DNA from 4 places in the Variovorax palleresanus genome. Region 4 is predicted to be linked to each of the others. Evidence: predicted binding sites of a transcription regulator. Region 4 holds the regulator's gene; each other region holds the start of a gene.
What was found. The regulator sigma-54, encoded in region 4, starts transcription at its own class of promoters, with help from an activator protein. The targets are predictions, from matches to a motif close to TGGCANGNAANCTGCTTT.
Positions count from the first base shown of each region.

Region 1: a site for sigma-54 is predicted at 1,398-1,415, ahead of ACJ7Z0_RS07015 (transglutaminase family protein). Genes of this name have one in related genera too.
Region 2: a site for sigma-54 is predicted at 1,766-1,783, ahead of ACJ7Z0_RS26985 (PQQ-dependent methanol/ethanol family dehydrogenase). Genes of this name have one in related genera too.
Region 3: a site for sigma-54 is predicted at 1,988-2,005, ahead of ACJ7Z0_RS07575 (CmpA/NrtA family ABC transporter substrate-binding protein). Genes of this name have one in related genera too.

Region 1 is NZ_JBJNVP010000002.1:697,690-701,895, forward strand. Features, by position in the region: gene ACJ7Z0_RS07010 (DNA internalization-related competence protein ComEC/Rec2) at 1-1,318, opposite strand, end outside; gene ACJ7Z0_RS07015 (transglutaminase family protein) at 1,488-4,206, shown strand, end outside.
Region 2 is NZ_JBJNVP010000002.1:4,932,310-4,936,515, forward strand. Features, by position in the region: gene ACJ7Z0_RS26965 (DSD1 family PLP-dependent enzyme) at 1-91, opposite strand, end outside; gene ACJ7Z0_RS26970 (hypothetical protein) at 239-550, opposite strand; tRNA gene ACJ7Z0_RS26975 (tRNA-Arg) at 833-909, shown strand; gene ACJ7Z0_RS26980 (c-type cytochrome) at 967-1,497, opposite strand; gene ACJ7Z0_RS26985 (PQQ-dependent methanol/ethanol family dehydrogenase) at 1,851-3,644, shown strand; gene ACJ7Z0_RS26990 (high-potential iron-sulfur protein) at 3,654-3,998, shown strand; gene pqqB (pyrroloquinoline quinone biosynthesis protein PqqB) at 4,101-4,206, opposite strand, start outside.
Region 3 is NZ_JBJNVP010000002.1:812,030-816,235, forward strand. Features, by position in the region: gene tsaD (tRNA (adenosine(37)-N6)-threonylcarbamoyltransferase complex transferase subunit TsaD) at 1-491, opposite strand, end outside; gene ACJ7Z0_RS07570 (nitrate- and nitrite sensing domain-containing protein) at 567-1,847, shown strand; gene ACJ7Z0_RS07575 (CmpA/NrtA family ABC transporter substrate-binding protein) at 2,190-3,434, shown strand; gene ntrB (nitrate ABC transporter permease) at 3,457-4,206, shown strand, end outside.
Region 4 is NZ_JBJNVP010000002.1:3,131,170-3,135,375, reverse strand. Features, by position in the region: gene ACJ7Z0_RS18635 (phospholipase D family protein) at 1-896, opposite strand, end outside; gene rpoN (RNA polymerase factor sigma-54) at 907-2,502, opposite strand; gene lptB (LPS export ABC transporter ATP-binding protein) at 2,520-3,314, opposite strand; gene lptA (lipopolysaccharide transport periplasmic protein LptA) at 3,311-4,039, opposite strand; gene ACJ7Z0_RS18615 (thiol:disulfide interchange protein DsbA/DsbL) at 4,194-4,206, opposite strand, start outside.

The DNA.
Region 1 (4,206 bases), 2.4 Mb from region 4:
GCGTCAGCGCCAGCGTGATCACCCATTGCTCGCGAAAAAACGCCAGCAGCCGGGCCGACGGCCCCGTCTTCTCGTCGGCCGCCCGCATGAAGCCGGTCGTGAACAGCACCCCGACTGCGACGAAGCTGAGCCAGAAGCCGGCCTGCATCAGCGCCCAGGGATCGATGGCGACCACCACCGCCGCGATCAGCAGCCAGACATGGGGCCACGGCCAGCGCCGCCCCGTGAGTCGCAGCAGCGCCGCGGTGGCCAGCATCCAGACCGTGCGCTGCGAAGGCACGCCCCACCCGCTGAAAAGCGCATAGAGCCCGGCCAGGAACACGCCGCCGACCAGCGCGGCCTGCGGTGCGGGAAAGCGCAGCATCAGCCGCCCGCTGCGGCGCCACAGCGCGCCGACCGCATGCGCCGCGAGCCAGGCGAACATGGTGATGTGGAGGCCCGAAATCGACATCAGGTGAGCCACGCCGGTGGCGCGAAAAATATCCCAGTCGTTGCGCTCGATGGCGCCCTGGTCTCCGGTGACGAGGGCAGCGATCACGCCCGCCTGCCGGGGGTCGGCGACGCGTTCGAACACCGCGTCTCGCACCGCTTCGCGCGCACGTTCGAGCGGGTGCCGCCACGTGGCCTGCAAACGTGCCGGCGCCGCGTCGCGGGCGCCCGTTCGCACGTAACCGCTGGCATGCACGCCCTGCTCCCACAGCCACAGTTCGCTGTCGAAGCCATGCGGATTGAGATTGCCGTGCGGCGCCTTGAGCCGGACCGTGAGTCGCCAGCGTTCGCCCGCGTGCAGCGGGGCGGCCGCGTCTCCCCTGGCCGCGGCGCGCCCTTCGGGAGCGCGTCCCCAGAGGCTGGTGTCGTCGCGATACCAGCCGAGCGCAATGCGTGCCGGAACACGCGGCGGCGATGCGAGGGGCTCATCGGCCCAGCGGGCCGACTCCAGGTCGAGCCGAAACCGCGTACCGCCCTCGTTGCGCTGCGGCATCTGTGCCACCACACCGACCACCTGCAGGTCTCGTCCTTCGATGGCCGGGTCCAGCGCGCCGCTCGCATAGGCAGCCGCCCGCCACCCTGCGAGCCCGCCTCCGGCGAAGGTTCCGCAGGCCAGGGCCCCGATCACCGGCAGCCCGGCCAGCATGCGCCATGCACGAGGCCAATGGAACATCGGCCGCCATCGCCGCGAAAGCAGGGCCAGCCCCGCGAGACCCGTGAAGAACAAGGCCGCATAGGCACCCCCGCTCCACAGCCCTGCCTGATGCAACTGGCATGCCGCGCCGAGCAGCGTTCCGCCCAGCGCGGCAAAGGCCCACGACCCGGCCATGACGACACCGGACGCCCGCGCCGGCGTCAACAGCAAACTCCGGAACACATGATGCAAACCCTCCCAGGCCCGCGCTCAATGGCGCGTTAATTGCTTTGCTTCTCGGCTAGTATGCGTCTCACAAGAGACATCTTTTCGATGCAATCTCGCAGTACTGCACACAAAACGCATGTCCATTCACGCCGCACTCCACCACGTCACCCACTACAAATACGACCGCCTGGTGCAGCTGGGCCCGCAGGTCGTGCGCTTGCGCCCCGCACCGCACTGCCGCAGCAAGGTCATCTCGTATTCGCTGCAGGTCGAACCGGCCGATCACTTCGTCAACTGGATGCAGGATCCGTTCGCCAACTACCAGGCGCGGCTCGTGTTTCCCGAGAAGACGCGCGAGTTCAAGGTCACGGTCGACCTCGTGGTCGAGATGGCGGTCTACAACCCGTTCGACTTTTTTCTGGAGCCGCAGGCCGAGAACTTTCCGTTCAAGTACACCGCCTCGCAGGCCGAAGAGCTCGCGCCATACCTCGTCACCGAGGAACCCACGCCGCTCCTGTCGGCCTACCTCGACAAGATCGAGCGCAAGGAACAGCGCACCATCGACTTCCTGGTCGGCATCAACCAGCAGGTCCAGCAAGACGTCAACTACCTGATCCGCATGGAGCCCGGCGTGCAGACGCCGGAAGAAACGCTCACCAACGGCAGCGGCTCCTGCCGCGACTCGGGCTGGCTGCTGGTGCAGCTGCTGCGTCACTGCGGGCTGGCCGCGCGCTTCGTCTCGGGCTACCTGATCCAGCTCACACCCGACGTGAAGGCGCTCGACGGCCCGAGCGGCACCACGGTCGACTTCACCGACCTGCATGCCTGGTGCGAAGTGTTCCTGCCCGGCGCGGGATGGGTCGGCCTCGATGCCACGTCGGGCCTCCTGGCCGGCGAGGGCCACATTCCGCTCGCGTGCACACCCACGCCTTCGAGCGCCGCGCCCATCGAAGGCGGTGTCGACGAAGCCGAGGTCGATTTCGGCCATGAAATGAAGGTCACGCGCATCTACGAATCGCCGCGCGTGACCAAGCCCTACACCGACGAACAGTGGGCCGAGGTGCTGGCGCTCGGCGACGCGGTCGACGCGCGCCTCACGGCCGGCGACGTGCGGCTCACGATGGGCGGCGAGCCCACCTACGTGGCCACCAGCGACCGCGACGCGCCCGAATGGAACACCGATGCGCTCGGCCCCACCAAGCGCGGCTATGCCACCGAACTCGTCCACAAGCTGCGGGCCGAGTACGGCCAGGGTGGTTTTCTCCACTTCGGGCAGGGCAAGTGGTACCCGGGCGAGCAGTTGCCGCGCTGGGCGCTTTCGATCTTCTGGCGCGCCGACGGCCAGACGCTCTGGCACGAGCCCGAGCTCTTTGCCGACGAGCGCGTGCCCACGCACTACACGAGCGAAGACGCACGCCGCTTCACCACCGTGCTGGCGCACAAGCTCGGCATCACCGAGCGCTACGTGCAGCCCGGCTACGAAGACGTTTATTACTACCTCTGGCGCGAACGCCGCCTGCCGGTCAACGTCGACCCCTTCGAATCGAAGCTCGACGACGAACTCGAGCGGGTTCGCCTGCGCCGCGTGTTCACGCAAAAGCTCGACGCCGTCATCGGCTACATGCTGCCGCTCGAACCCGCCAATGCCGATGTGGACGCTCCCGCGCTCGAAGGCCCGGGCTGGAAAACCGGCCCCTGGTTCCTGCGCGACGACCGGCTCTACCTGATCCCGGGCGACTCGCCGATGGGCTATCGCCTGCCGCTCGATTCGCAGCCCTGGGCCAGCAAGGGCGACTACCCCTACCTGGTCGAGCGCGACCCGACCGCGCCGCGCGCAGCACTGCCGAGTTCGTCCGACTACCGCGCACGCTATGCCGTGCCTGCCGGCGGTGCAATGGGCGCCGATCTTGGCGCCGTGCCCTATGAATTCGGTGCGCCGCCCGTGGTGCCCGCGGCCCTGCGCATGCAGGCGCCGGGCGGCAGCGGAACCGCGAGCGGCGATGCCGCAGCCGCAGGCGACGGCAAGGCCCCGGCCGATGCAGCCGACCGCTCCGCGACACCAGCCACGCGGCAGCCCCAGCGCGGCGAATCGGCCCACTGGGTCACGCGCACCGCACTGTGCGTCGAGGTGCGCGACCCGCGGCGCGCCAACGGCCCCGCGGCCGAGAAAAAAGGCAGCGCCTCGGGCGTGCTCTACGTCTTCATGCCGCCGCTCGCCCGCCTGGAAGATTACTTGGACCTCGTCGCGGCCGTCGAGGCCACGGCGCAGCAGCTGGGCATGCGCATCGTGATGGAAGGCTACCCGCCGCCGCGCGACCCGCGCCTGAAGATGCTGGCCGTCACCCCCGATCCGGGGGTGATCGAAGTCAACATCCATCCGGCCCACAACTGGAAGGAACTGGTCGCCCACACCGAGTTTCTCTACAACGCCGCGTTCGAAACCCGCCTCTCGGCCGAGAAGTTCATGACGGACGGGCGCCACACCGGCACTGGCGGCGGCAATCACTTCGTGATGGGCGGCGCCACGCCCGCGGACAGCCCCTTCCTGCGCCGGCCCGAGCTGCTCGCGAGCCTCTTGCTCTACTGGCACAACCACCCGTCGCTGAGCTACCTGTTCTCGGGCATGTTCATCGGCCCGACCAGCCAGGCGCCGCGCGTGGACGAAGCGCGCAACGACCAGGTCTACGAGCTCGAGATCGCGCTGAAGGAAATCGCGAAGAACCGCGAGATCCACGGCCAGAACATGCCAGCGTGGATGGTCGACCGCACGCTGCGCAACATCCTGATCGACGTGTCGGGCAACACGCACAGGAGCGAGTTCTGCATCGACAAGCTCTACTCGCCCGACTCCAGCA
Region 2 (4,206 bases), 1.8 Mb from region 4:
CAAGGTCGAGCAGGAGCGCCGGCGTATCGAGCGACTGCCGCCCGCCGGCAATGCCGATCAGCGGTGTATTGACTTGCGTGTCAGGAAGCATGAGCAACTTTCAAATGCGGGAAGGGCGTCTGCGTTGGGGAAGAGGACGAGGAACGCGGAATCGAACGGCGAAATGATCGCACCGAAAGGCATTCTCATTCTGATTGACGGCACCTTGCGTCTGCCGCGCCGGCGCAAGAGAAAGCCGTCAGTCGCCCCGCGATGGTGTTCGGCGCGGGGTGCGCCTGAGCGCCAACCACCACAGCAGCGCCGCATTGACGGCCCATCCTCCCGCAAGAACGATGAGTGCGGTTTGCGCGACGCCCGGCGCCAGATCGAGCGTCACCAACGCCAGCGACCACGGCAACGCCCCCGCGATGGCCGCCAGCATGGCCGTCTCGCTCTCGGGGAAAGCCGCGGACGAAACCACGCACACCGCGCCCGCGGCCGTATAGGCGAGCGCGCCCAGGCGCCACCACGAAGGGAAGAGCGGTCGAGGGTCCGGTTCTGCGGTGTGCATGTGCTGAAGATTGCAGATGGCAGCATCATGCCGCGACAGCCGCTCGCGCGCAGCGGTGTAGGCCTTCAGGCGACGAGTGGCATCAACCGTACGGTTGCGAGCAGGCAGCGGACCGGCAGGCCCGTACGTGGATGTGTGGGTAGAATTCGGCCTTCCCGGCGGAAGCAGAAGCGGCCAAGCCGCTGATTTGCCTGGTGTGGCCCCTGCTTGGGGCCGCGGGTGCGAAGGTTCAAGACCTTGTGTGCCAGCCAAGCTTCTTTCTTCTTCTGTCCGGCCCGGAATCTGCCCGTAGCTCAGTTGGATAGAGCACCTGCCTTCTAAGCAGGTTGTCGGGGGTTCGATCCCCTCCGGGCAGGCCATCTCGCACCTTCACCCAGCCTTACCTCTGCCGCAGCCCTGCCTGCGGCGAAAGTCGTTCATCCCGGAAACTGCACCACCGGGCCGCCAGGCTTGGTACCCGGCGGAACATACGCGGGCGCCGGATCGCCGCCGCGGCCGAGCGAGCGGGTGTAGGTGTAGATGGCCTTCAAGTCTGCGTCGGTCATCGCGCGCACGTTGAACCATGGCATGGGCGGGCGGGGCGTCATGACGCGCGCATGCTTCACCCACTGCTGCTGGCTCATGTCAGCCATGAACAAGCGCAGATTGACCGCGTATGTGGTGCCCCACGGGCCGGACCAGCCCAAGGCGTCACCGGTCAACCACAGCTTCTCGTCCACCTCGCCGTTCTTTGGCGCGTAGCCGGGCGTGTGGCAATCGTTGCAGCCCGCGATCATCACCAGGTAGCGGCCGCGCTGGATCTCGCCCTTGTTCGCCTTCTGGCTTCCACCTGTTTGCGCCCCAGCTAAGGCTGAAGACAGGAGGATGGTCAACACGGCGGTGGAGCGCGCAACGCGGCGAATCAGGTGGGCAGTCGGGGCGGCATGGGGATTGATGCGATCCTTCATTGGCTGGCTCCTGGGCTTGGCGTTCATGTCGAAGTAGACATGGCACCACGGTAGCCCTGGGTGCCGGGCCGCGCATGGGCGCTTCAGCCATTTCTGCCTGGTCGTTTTGTCATGGGCACCGCGGCGTTGTAGCGATCGATGGCCACTGTGGCGAGATGCAACGGTCACAGCTCCCGCAACGTTCGACCTTGTAGCAGTGCAGCGGGAAAACCCGCGACCGAAAGCCCCGACGACGCCCTGGATGGCGCCTGAAAGGCGGCTTGGCGCGTGGCACAGACATTGCCCCCAATCCTCGTGAAGGCATGCCTGCAGGCACGCCCGAGCCGCTATCCACACCCACGAGGAGACACCCCATGCAATTGAAGCTCTTGAACGCGCTCATGGCCATCGGCCTGGCCGCGGCCGGCAGTGCCGGCGCGCAAGTCACGGACAAGATGATCCAGTCCGAAGCCACCACCAACGGCAACGTCCTGACCTGGGGTGTGAACACCCAGGGCCAGCGCTACTCGCCGCTGAAGCAGGTCAACACCGGCACCGTGTCCCGGCTGGCGCCGGCATGGGCCTTTTCCTTCGGAGGGGAGAAGCAGCGCGGCCAGGAGGCGCAGCCCGTGATCCACAAGGGCAAGATGTTCGTCACCGCTTCCTACTCGCGCATCTACGCTCTCGACGCGACCACCGGCAAGAAGCTGTGGAAGTACGAGCACCGCCTGCCCGAGGGCATCATGCCTTGCTGCGACGTCGTCAACCGCGGCGCGGCGCTGTACGACAACCTGGTGATCTTCGCCACGCTCGACGCCCAGCTGGTGGCGCTCGACCAGAACACCGGCGACGTGGCCTGGAAGGAGAAGATCGACGACTACGCGGCCGGCTACTCGGCCACCGCCGCGCCGATCATCGCCAACGGCCTGATCCTCACCGGCGTGTCGGGTGGCGAGTTCGGCATCGTCGGCCGCGTCGAGGCGCGCGACGCCAAGACGGGCCGCATGGTGTGGTCGCGCCCCACGGTGGAAGGCCACATGGGCTACACCTACGACAAGGACGGCAACAAGCAGGAGGCGGGCATCTCGGGCACCGTCAACAACAGCTGGCCGGGCGACCTCTGGAAGACCGGAGGCGCCGCCACCTGGCTGGGCGGCACCTTCGATGCCAAGACCGGCCTGGCCTACTTCGGCACCGGCAACCCGGCGCCGTGGAACAGCCACTTGCGCAAGGGCGACAACCTGTTTTCATGCGCGACCGTGGCCATCGACGTGAAGACGGGCCAGATCAAGTGGCACTACCAGAACACGCCCAGCGACAGCTGGGACTTCGACGGCGTGAACGAGTTCGTCACCTTCGACATGGACGGCCGGCGCGTGGGCGGCAAGGCCGACCGCAACGGCTACTTCTACGTCAACGATGCCACCACCGGCCAGCTCCTCAATGCCTTTCCCTTCGTCAGGAAGACGACCTGGGCCGACGGCATCGACCTGAAGACCGGCCGGCCGAACTTCGTGGCCGCGAACCGTCCGGGCAACCCGGTCGACGGCGACGGTGGCAAGAAGGGCAGTTCGGTTTTCGCGGCCCCGGGCTTCCTGGGCGGCAAGAACCAGATGCCGATGGCCTACAGCCCCGACACGAAGATGTTCTACGTGCCCGCCAACGAATGGGGCATGGACATCTGGAACGAACCGGTGGCCTACAAGAAGGGCGCGGCCTACCTGGGCTCGGGCTTCACCATCAAGCCGCTCAACGAGGACTACATCGGCGCGCTGCGCGCGGTCGATCCCAAGACCGGCAAGATCGCCTGGGAGGTCAAGAACGGCGCGCCGCTGTGGGGCGGGGTGCTCACCACCGGCGGCAACCTGGTGTTCTGGGGCACGCCAGAGGGCTACCTGAAGGCGGCCGACGCCAAGACCGGCAAGGTGCTGTGGGAGTTCCAGACCGGCTCGGGCGTGGTTGCGCCGCCGGTCACCTGGCAGCAGGGCGGCGAGCAGTACGTGGCCGTGGTCTCCGGCTGGGGTGGCGCGGTGCCGCTGTGGGGCGGCGAGGTGGCCAAGAAGGTCAACCTGCTGGAGCAGGGCGGCATGGTGTGGGTCTTCAAGATCCCCTCCACCGGCAGCACGCGCACCGCACGGGCGGGCGATGTCCGCACCGCATCCAACTGAGGAGGCGCCATGACGAATCGCAACAGCGAAGGGAGCCGCGATGCCTCCCGCCGGGATTTCGTCGGCCGCGCGGTCGGCGGCGCCTGCCTGCTGGCGGCAGTGCCGGTGCGCGTGCTGGCCGCGCCGCCGCGGGCCGAGGAGAACGACGAGACGTCGGTGCAGCTCGGCTACAAGCACGACACGAAGAACGTCGACAAGAAGAAGTACCCCCGCCATGCGGCCACGCAGGAATGCGTGAACTGCGCGATGTGGCAGGGCACACCCACGGATGGGTGGGCGGGCTGCGCGATGTTCGGGCGCAAGCAGGTCGCGGCCAAGGGCTGGTGCATGGCCTGGGCGCCCAAGCCCGCGTGAGCGGCGGAGCGCGTCTCCGTGCCCTTCAGCGCGGGGACGCACGGTGGCAGGCGGGCATTGCGCCCTGCCTGCCGGCGCAGCGCAACGACGGGTCGGCCGCCTTCACAGCGAGATCTCCATGCCGTCGTAGGCCACCTCGATGCCATGGCTTTCGAGCACCTGGCGCTGCGCGCTGGCGGCATCGAGGATCGGGTTGCTGTTGTTGATG
Region 3 (4,206 bases), 2.3 Mb from region 4:
TCGTCGATGGTTTCGCCCAGGAGTTGGTAGCGCCCGACGCCATCGACCCGCATCAGCTGCGTATGCCCGCCCGACACCAGCAGCGCCACGAACGGAAATTCCGGCGGGTCCGCGCTCAGGAACGGCGACAGCAGGTGCCCTTCGAGGTGATGCACCCCGAGCACCGGCTTGCCGAGCGCCGCGCCCAGCGCGCAGGCCACGCCCGCGCCCACCAGCAAGGCCCCGGCGAGGCCTGGCCCGCGTGTATAGGCGACCACGTCGATTTCGGCCAGCGAGCGCCCCGCCTCGGCCAGCACGGTTTCGGTCAGCGGCAGCACGCGGCGGATGTGGTCGCGGCTGGCCAGTTCGGGCACCACGCCGCCATAGGCCTGGTGCATGGCGATCTGGCTGTGCAGCGCGTGCGCACGCAGCAGCGGCAGCGCGTTGCCGTGCGATTCGACCAGCGCCACGCCGGTTTCGTCGCAAGAAGATTCGATACCCAGGAGAAGCATGCTGCGAGTGTAGGCGGCGCAGAATGTCCGCACGGCACGGATGTTGCAGCGAGGCTGTGGCTCCCCCTCCCCACCATGAAATCCGGACTGAGTTTTCTGATCGCCGCCAGAAAGTGCGAAATCGACGAGCTGGACCAGCTCGCGCGCACCAGCGACCTGGTCGGCCTGATCGCGCGTCTGGTTCATGCGCTGCAGCGGGAGCGCGGCATGTCGAACGTCTTTCTCGCCTCGCGAGGGGTCCGCTTCGCCGAGCAGCGCGACCCGCAGATCGCCGAATGCCTGGCACTCGAACAGGCGGTACGCGCCGGATTCGACCAGCTCGAGACCGAGGCGCGTCCTGGGGCCACCGCCGGCAACAGCGCCCGCCTCTTCAGCCGCATTGCCTGGGTGCTCCCCGGGTTCGACGGCCTGCCTGCCCTGCGCCGCCGCGTCGGCGCGCTCGAGCTGACGCCCGCGCAGGCCACTGCGGCATTCGCCAAGCTCGTCGCCGGTTTGCTGGCCGTGGTGTTCGAAGCGGCCGATGGCGCCACCGACCCCGAAATCTCGCGCCTCCTGGTCGCGATGTTCAATTTCATGCAGGGCAAGGAATTCGCGGGCCAGGAGCGCGCTTTCGGCGCCGCCTCGCTGGCCGTGGGCCGCCGCGACGAGTCACAGCGCCAGCAATGGCTGCATCTCATCGAACTGCAGGAACGCTGCTTCCAGGTCTTCACCGACTTCTCCAGCAGCAGCGTGCTGGCGCTCTGGCATCACAGCCAGTCCGACGCGGCCACGGCCGAGATCGAACGCATGCGCCGGATGAGCGTGACGTCGGCCCAGGCGGCTTCGGCGGCCGTGCCCGACTCCCGGTTGAGCCAGGCGTGGTTCGACAGCTGCACGCGCCGCATCGACACCATGAAGACCGTCGAGGACCGGCTGGCCACCGACTTGCGCGAGCTCTGCGCCCGCAAGACCACGCAGGCGCGCAGCGAACTGCAGAGGTACGAGGAGGTGCTTGGTGCCCTGGCGCCCCAAACCGAAGGCGCGGCCTTCTTCGACGACGCCGGCACCCAGGCCACCGAGCCCGCCCAGTACGGCCGGCACCTGGAGCGCTCGGTGCTCGACATGGTTCAGGAGCAATCGCGCCGCCTGCAGGCCATGAGCGACGAGCTCGAGACCGTGCGGGCCTCGCTCAATGAGCGCAAGCTGGTCGAGCGTGCCAAGGGCCTCTTGATGGCGCACCGCCGGATGACCGAGGCCGAAGCCCACAAGATGCTGCTCAAGACAGCCATGAACCAGAAGCGCCGGCTCGTCGACGTGGCCGAGTCGATGCTCGCCATGGCCGACTACCTTCCCGTGGCCGAGGCGTCCCAACGCTGAAGAAGCGGGCACGGGCGTTCGAATTGGTGCGGCGCACAACAATCGTGCATGCAGCCGACTTTCCGGTCCAACCCCCCGTGCCGCGCACAGGCAGTCGATCTTCTGCTGCCTATTTGATAGCGGCTGGAGTGCCGAAAAGCTGGCACACAGTTTGCTGAAGTAGTACATGGACCCTCGGGTCCCAGGCAGGCAGCACCCAACGGCGGGTGTTTGACTACCGACATCGGACAAAGGCGTCCCCACCCCGCAAGGGCTCGTTTTCGAGCGGCCCTCGCGCGGTGCGGACGCCTTTTTTGTTTTTTGCTTTTCCTTTTTGTCTGTCCTTCAACCGGAGCCCGTCACATGACCGACCTGCTGAAAACCCGCCTCAGCCGCCGCCGCGTACTGCAAGCCGCCGCCATTGGCGCCGTGGGAATCGATCCCGCCCTGCGCGCCGCCGTCTGGGCCCAGGGCTCCGACAAGCCGGAGAAGGAGGAAGTGAAGATCGGCTTCATCCCGCTGACCGACTGCGCCAGCGTGGTGATGGCCTCGGTGCTGGGCATCGACAAGAAATACGGCGTGAAGATCGTGCCCAGCAAGGAAGCCAGCTGGGCCGGCGTGCGCGACAAGCTCTCCAACGGCGATCTGGACATGGCGCACGTGCTCTACGGGCTGGTCTACGGCATGCACCTGGGCCTGAGCGGTCCCAAGAAGGACATGGCCGTGCTCATGACGCTGAACAACAACGGCCAGGCCATCACGCTGTCGAAGAAGCTGGCCGACAAGGGCGCGGTGGACGCGGCCTCGCTCGCCAAGCTCATCGCCACCGAAAAGCGCGAATACACCTTCGCCCACACCTTCCCCACCGGCACCCACGCCATGTGGATCTACTACTGGCTGGCCTCGGCGGGCATCGACCCGTTCAAGGACGTCAAGAACATCACGGTGCCGCCTCCGCAGATGGTGGCCAACATGCGCGTCGGCAACATGGACGGCTACTGCGTGGGCGAGCCCTGGGGCCAGCGCGCGATCATGGACGGCATCGGCGTGACAGCCATCACGACGCAGGACATCTGGAAGGACCACCCTGAGAAAGTGCTCGGCACCACGGGCGACTTCGTCAAGAAGTATCCCAACACCGCGCGCGCCGTCACCGCGGCCATCATCGAAGCGGGCAAGTGGATCGATGCGGGCCTGCAGAACAAGAACAAGATGGCCGAGACCATTGCCGACAAGAGCTACGTCAACACCAGCGTGGACGCCATCAACCAGCGCATCCTGGGGCGCTACGTCAACGGCATGGGCAAGAGCTGGGACGACCCCAACCACATGAAGTTCTACAACGGCGGCGCCGTGACCTTCCCCTACCTGTCCGACGGCATGTGGTTCCTCACGCAGCACAAGCGCTGGGGCCTGCTCAAGGAGCATCCGGACTACCTGAAGGTGGCTACCGAGATCAACCGCATCGACATCTACAAGCAGGCCGCCGCCGCCACGCAGACGCCGGTTCCCAAGGACGTGCTTCGCACCAGCAAGCTGTTCGACGGCTCCGTGTGGGACGGCAAGGACCCGAAGAAATATGCCGACTCTTTCAAGATCCACGTCTGAGACGCCTGAGGAGAAACACACCATGGTCAGCGCTGTATTTCATTCGCCGATGGACGCATCTCTCCCTCTCCCACGTGCGGGAGAGGGCCGGGGTGAGGGAGCGCCCCGCGCCGAAGCTGCCCCCCTCCCCATCCCACTCCCCAAAGTGGAGAGGGAGCAAAAGCCACGCATATCCATCGACCTGCGCGCCTTCTGGATGCGCGTTCTGCCGCCGCTCGCGGGCTTCGGTCTCCTGGTGCTGATCTGGGAGCTGGTTGCCATGAAGAGCACCACCGGCTTTCCCTCGCCGCTCGCCACCTGGCAGCAGGCGCTCACGGTGTTCAGCGATCCGTTCTACAGCAAGGGCCCGAACGACCAGGGCGTGGGCTGGAACGTGCTCTCGTCGCTGCAGCGCGTGGCGCTCGGCTTCGGGCTCGCCGCGGCGGTCGGCATTCCGGCCGGCTTTGCGATCGGGCGCTTCGAGTTTCTCTCGCGCATGTTCAACCCGCTGATCAGCCTGCTGCGTCCGGTGTCGCCGCTCGCATGGCTGCCCATCGGCCTCCTGGTGTTCAAGGGCGCCAACCCGGCGGCCATCTGGACCATCTTCATCTGCTCGATCTGGCCGATGGTGATCAACACCGCGGTCGGCGTGCAGCGGGTTCCGAGCGACTACATGAACGTGGCCAAGGTGCTGAACCTCAGCGAATGGAAGATCTTCACCAAGATCCTCTTCCCCGCCGTGCTGCCCTACATGCTGACCGGCGTGCGCCTGGCGGTGGGCACCGCGTGGCTG
Region 4 (4,206 bases):
GCAAGGGCCCAGATCAGGCCGAGCTTGCCGGTGGCAAGGTCCTCGGCCATCGGGCTGTAGCCGAGCAGGTCGTTGGGGGCGGGCCGCGGCGGCGGCGGCGTGGTGTCGGGGCCGGTGGCGGCTTCGAAGCGCTTTTGCAGTTCTTCGCGCGAAAGGCCCGTGGCCACCACCGACTGGATCGGCCGCACGTACACGCTGTTCCAGTACTGGTCGAACAGGGTGCCGAGACGCGGCATCAGCGCGCCGGTCACGAAGGTGTCGAGATCGAGAAAATTCTCGCCCGCCGTGCGCCTGAAGTACTGGTTGCCGATGTTGCGGCCGCCCGCCACCGCCATCGCGCCGTCGGCGATGAAGAGCTTGTTGTGCATGCGCCGGTTGACGCGGCTGAAGTCGAAGAGCGAGGCCGCGAAGCGCTTGAGCAGACTGCCGCGCCCGGCTGGAAACGGGTTGAAGAGGCGCAGTTCGACGTTCGGCGTGGCGGCCAGGCCGAGCAGCAGTTCGTCCTCGCCCGAAGTGTAGAGGTCGTCCATCAAGAGCCGCACGCGCACGCCCCGCTCCGCCGCATCGCGCAGGGTGCGCAGCAGGTAGCGGCCGGTCTCGTCGTTCTCGATTTGGTAGTACTGCACGTCGAGCGTGCGCTGGGCGCGCCGCGCGAGTTGGATGCGCGTGTCGAAGGCGAAATCGCCGCCCGGCATCAGGCGAAAACCGCTGAGATCGAGGTCGGGCTGCGCGGCCAGCGCGATCTTGCCGAGCGCGGTGTCGGCCGACACCGCCATGGCCCGGGTGGGTGGGCGCGGCGCTTCGTCGGGCAGGGTGGCGCAGCCGGCAACGAGCAGCGCCACCGCCACGGCCAAGACCCAGTGCCCACAGCGCGACAGCAGGCGGCGAGGGGCCATCGACGGCTTTCTACAGCGCCTTGCGGAGGTTGGCGGGCGCGATGCGCAGCGCCTCGCGGTACTTGGCCACGGTGCGCCGCGCGCATTCGATGCCCTGCTCCTTGAGCATCTCGGAAATCTGGCTGTCGGACAGCGGTTTCTTGATGCTCTCGGAACTCACGAACTGCTTGATCAGCGCGCGCACCGCGGTGCTCGACGCATTGCCGCCGGTCTCGGTGCCAAGCGCGGAGCCGAAGAAGTACTTGAGCTCGACGGTGCCGAAGGGCGTGGCCATGTACTTGGCGGTGGTCACGCGCGAGATGGTCGATTCGTGCAGGCCGAGCTCGTCGGCGATCTCGCGCAGCACCAGCGGCCGCATCGCGAGTTCACCGTGCACGAAGTAGCTCTTTTGCCGCTCGACGATGGCGTTGGAGACGCGCAGGATGGTGTCGAAGCGCTGCTGGATGTTCTTGATGAACCAGCGTGCCTCCTGCAGCCGCTGCGACAGCGCCTGGCTGCCCTCGCCCTTGTGCGACTTGAGCGCCCCGGCATAGATGTCGTGCACGCGCAGGCGCGGCATCACCTCGGGGTTGAGCATGACGCGGAACTTGACGTTGGTGCCGCGGCCGATCTTGGTGACGATCACGTCGGGGATCACGATGTTGCGCTCGACATCGACAAAACGGCGGCCCGGCTTGGGCTCCAGGCGCGAAATGATCTGCAGCGCCGAGCGAACCAGCTCTTCGTTGGTGCGGGTGAGCGTGGCCAGGCGCTTGAAGTCGCGCCGCGCGAGCAGCTCCATCGGCTGCTTGCAGATGGCGATGGCGGTCTTGCGGACCAGGGCGTGTTCTTCGGTTTCGTCTTCGCTGGCGAGCGCGCGCAGCTGGATGCCGAGGCATTCGCCCAGGTCGCGCGCGCCGACGCCGGCCGGCTCCAGGCTTTGCAGCAGGCCGAGCGCCACCTGGAAGTGATGCACCAGCTCGTCGAACTGGTCGTTGTCGTCGCCCGCGAGGCCCGAGGCCAGCGCCGGCAGCGAATCTTCGAGGTAGCCGTCGTCGTTGAGCGATTCGATCAGGAAGCGCAGCGCGGCGCAGTCGTTCTCGTTGAGCCGCAGGCTCAGCGCCTGCCGGTGCAGGAAGGACTGCAGCGACTCCTGGCTGCGCGCGAGTTCGGTGGCGTCGGCGCGCTCGTCGTCGCCCAGGTTGTTCTGGCGCGCGGGAGCATCGCTGCCCCACTCGCTGTCGTCCGGCGCCATGTCGACGGTGCCGTCGCCTTCCCAGTCGGGCTCGCGCTCGGTGGCGTCGGCGGCGGGAACGTCGGTTTCGGCCGCGGCCGTGGTTTCGCTGGAGGTGGTGGCCGCGCTGCTCGCCGGAGCCGAGGCGAAGTCGCTCTCGCCGGCCTCGCCCGATGATTCATCGCGCGGCATCGGGGTATCGATGGCATCGAGGCCGAATTCCTCGCGCGCCGCTTCTTCCGCGGTGCGTTCGAGGAACGGGTTCTCGTCGAGCATCTGCTCGACCTCCTGGCTCAGTTCGAGCGTGGAGAGCTGCAGCAGCCGGATCGACTGCTGCAGCTGCGGTGTGAGCGCCAGATGCTGCGAAACGCGAAGGGACAGCCCTTGCTTCATGGAGACCGGCTCCTCCCTTACATCCGGAAGTGCTCGCCAAGGTACACCCTGCGTACTTCGGCGTTGTCGACGATCTCCGAGGGTGTGCCTTGTGCCAGCACATGCCCGTCGCTGATGATGAACGCGTGATCGCAGATGCCCAGCGTTTCACGCACGTTGTGGTCGGTGATGAGCACGCCGATGCCGCGCTCCTTCAGGAAGCTGATGATCCGCTGGATCTCGATCACCGCGATGGGGTCGATGCCGGCAAAGGGCTCGTCCAGCAGGATGAAGCGCGGCTGGGTGGCCAGCGCGCGGGCAATTTCGACCCGGCGCCGCTCGCCGCCGGAGAGCGCGAGCGCGGGGGAATCGCGCAGATGGTCCACGCGCAGGTCGGCCAGCAGCCCCGAGAGCCGCTCTTCGGTGCGCTGCTTCGACAGGGGCGCGGGCTTGCCGTTGCCATCGGGCTCGCGCTGGAGCTCGAGCACGGCACGCACGTTTTCCTCGACCGTGAGCTTGCGGAAGATCGAGGCTTCCTGCGGCAGGTAGCTCAGGCCCATGCGGGCGCGCCGGTGGATCGGCATGTGCGCAATGGGTTCGCCGTCGATGGTGATCTCGCCGGCGTCGGCCCGCACCAGGCCCACGATCATGTAGAACGAAGTGGTCTTGCCGGCGCCGTTGGGGCCCAGGAGCCCCACGACTTCGCCCTTTTGAACGTCGAGCGAGACATCCTTGACGACCTTGCGGCTACCGTAGCTTTTTTGCAGGCCGCGCACCACCAGGCGGCTGCCCGGCGTGCCATCGGCGGTGTGGCTTCCAGCGGTTTCTATCACTTGCGCCCTTCCCCTTCGCTGCCGCTGAGCGTGGTGCTCGGCCGCAGGCCGGCACCGGGTGCCGGCTGGGGCGCTGCTGGCGCGGCCCGTCCGCCGGCCGGCGCCGAGGCGCCTGGCGCGGGCGCCGTGGCGCTCTTGGGCGTCAGGATGGTCTTCACCCGCCCACCGCCCGCGGGGGCATTCACCCCGGTGTTGGGCGGCACGGTGGAACCGTTGACCGTGTAGGTGTCGTTGCTCTGGTCGTAGACGATGAGCGCGCCGCTGCTTTCGTCGTTTGGCGTGGCGCCCAGCAGGCGGCGCATCACGGCATTGCGGATGAACTTGACGTTGTCGGCGCGGCTGTCGTACTCGATGACCTCCGATTCGCCCTCGATCCACTCGTCGGGCGCATTGCGCTTCTGCTTGTAGTAGGCCCGCTTGCCGGGAGCCGCCGTGACCACCCCGTACTGGTAGCCCTCGGCGTCCTGCCGAACGTCGATGCGCGCGCCGCGGATGATGATCGTGCCCTTGGTGACCAGCACGTTCCCCGTGAACACGCTCGTCTGCTTGAGGTCGTCATAACGCATGGCGTCGGACTCGATGTTCATCGGCTTGGTGCGGTCGGCCGTCTCGGCCAGGGCGCCCGAGGCGAGACCGGCCAGCAACAGCGCGCCAACACTCAGGCGAGCCAGGCGGCCGAAGCGGCGAACAAGAGGAGTGGTGTTGGAGTAGGAGTGCAATGTCATAGAGGCACGAAACTTGCTCTGCATTGTATGCGGCAGATGGCGCCAGCCCTGCACGCACGGATGAAAAAGCCCGCCAAAGCGGGCTTGACATCCATCCGGAAACACCGCGAAACCGGCTCTGCCGGCCGCAGGTGATACCCCCTGCAAAAGGGGGTCAGCCCTTCTTG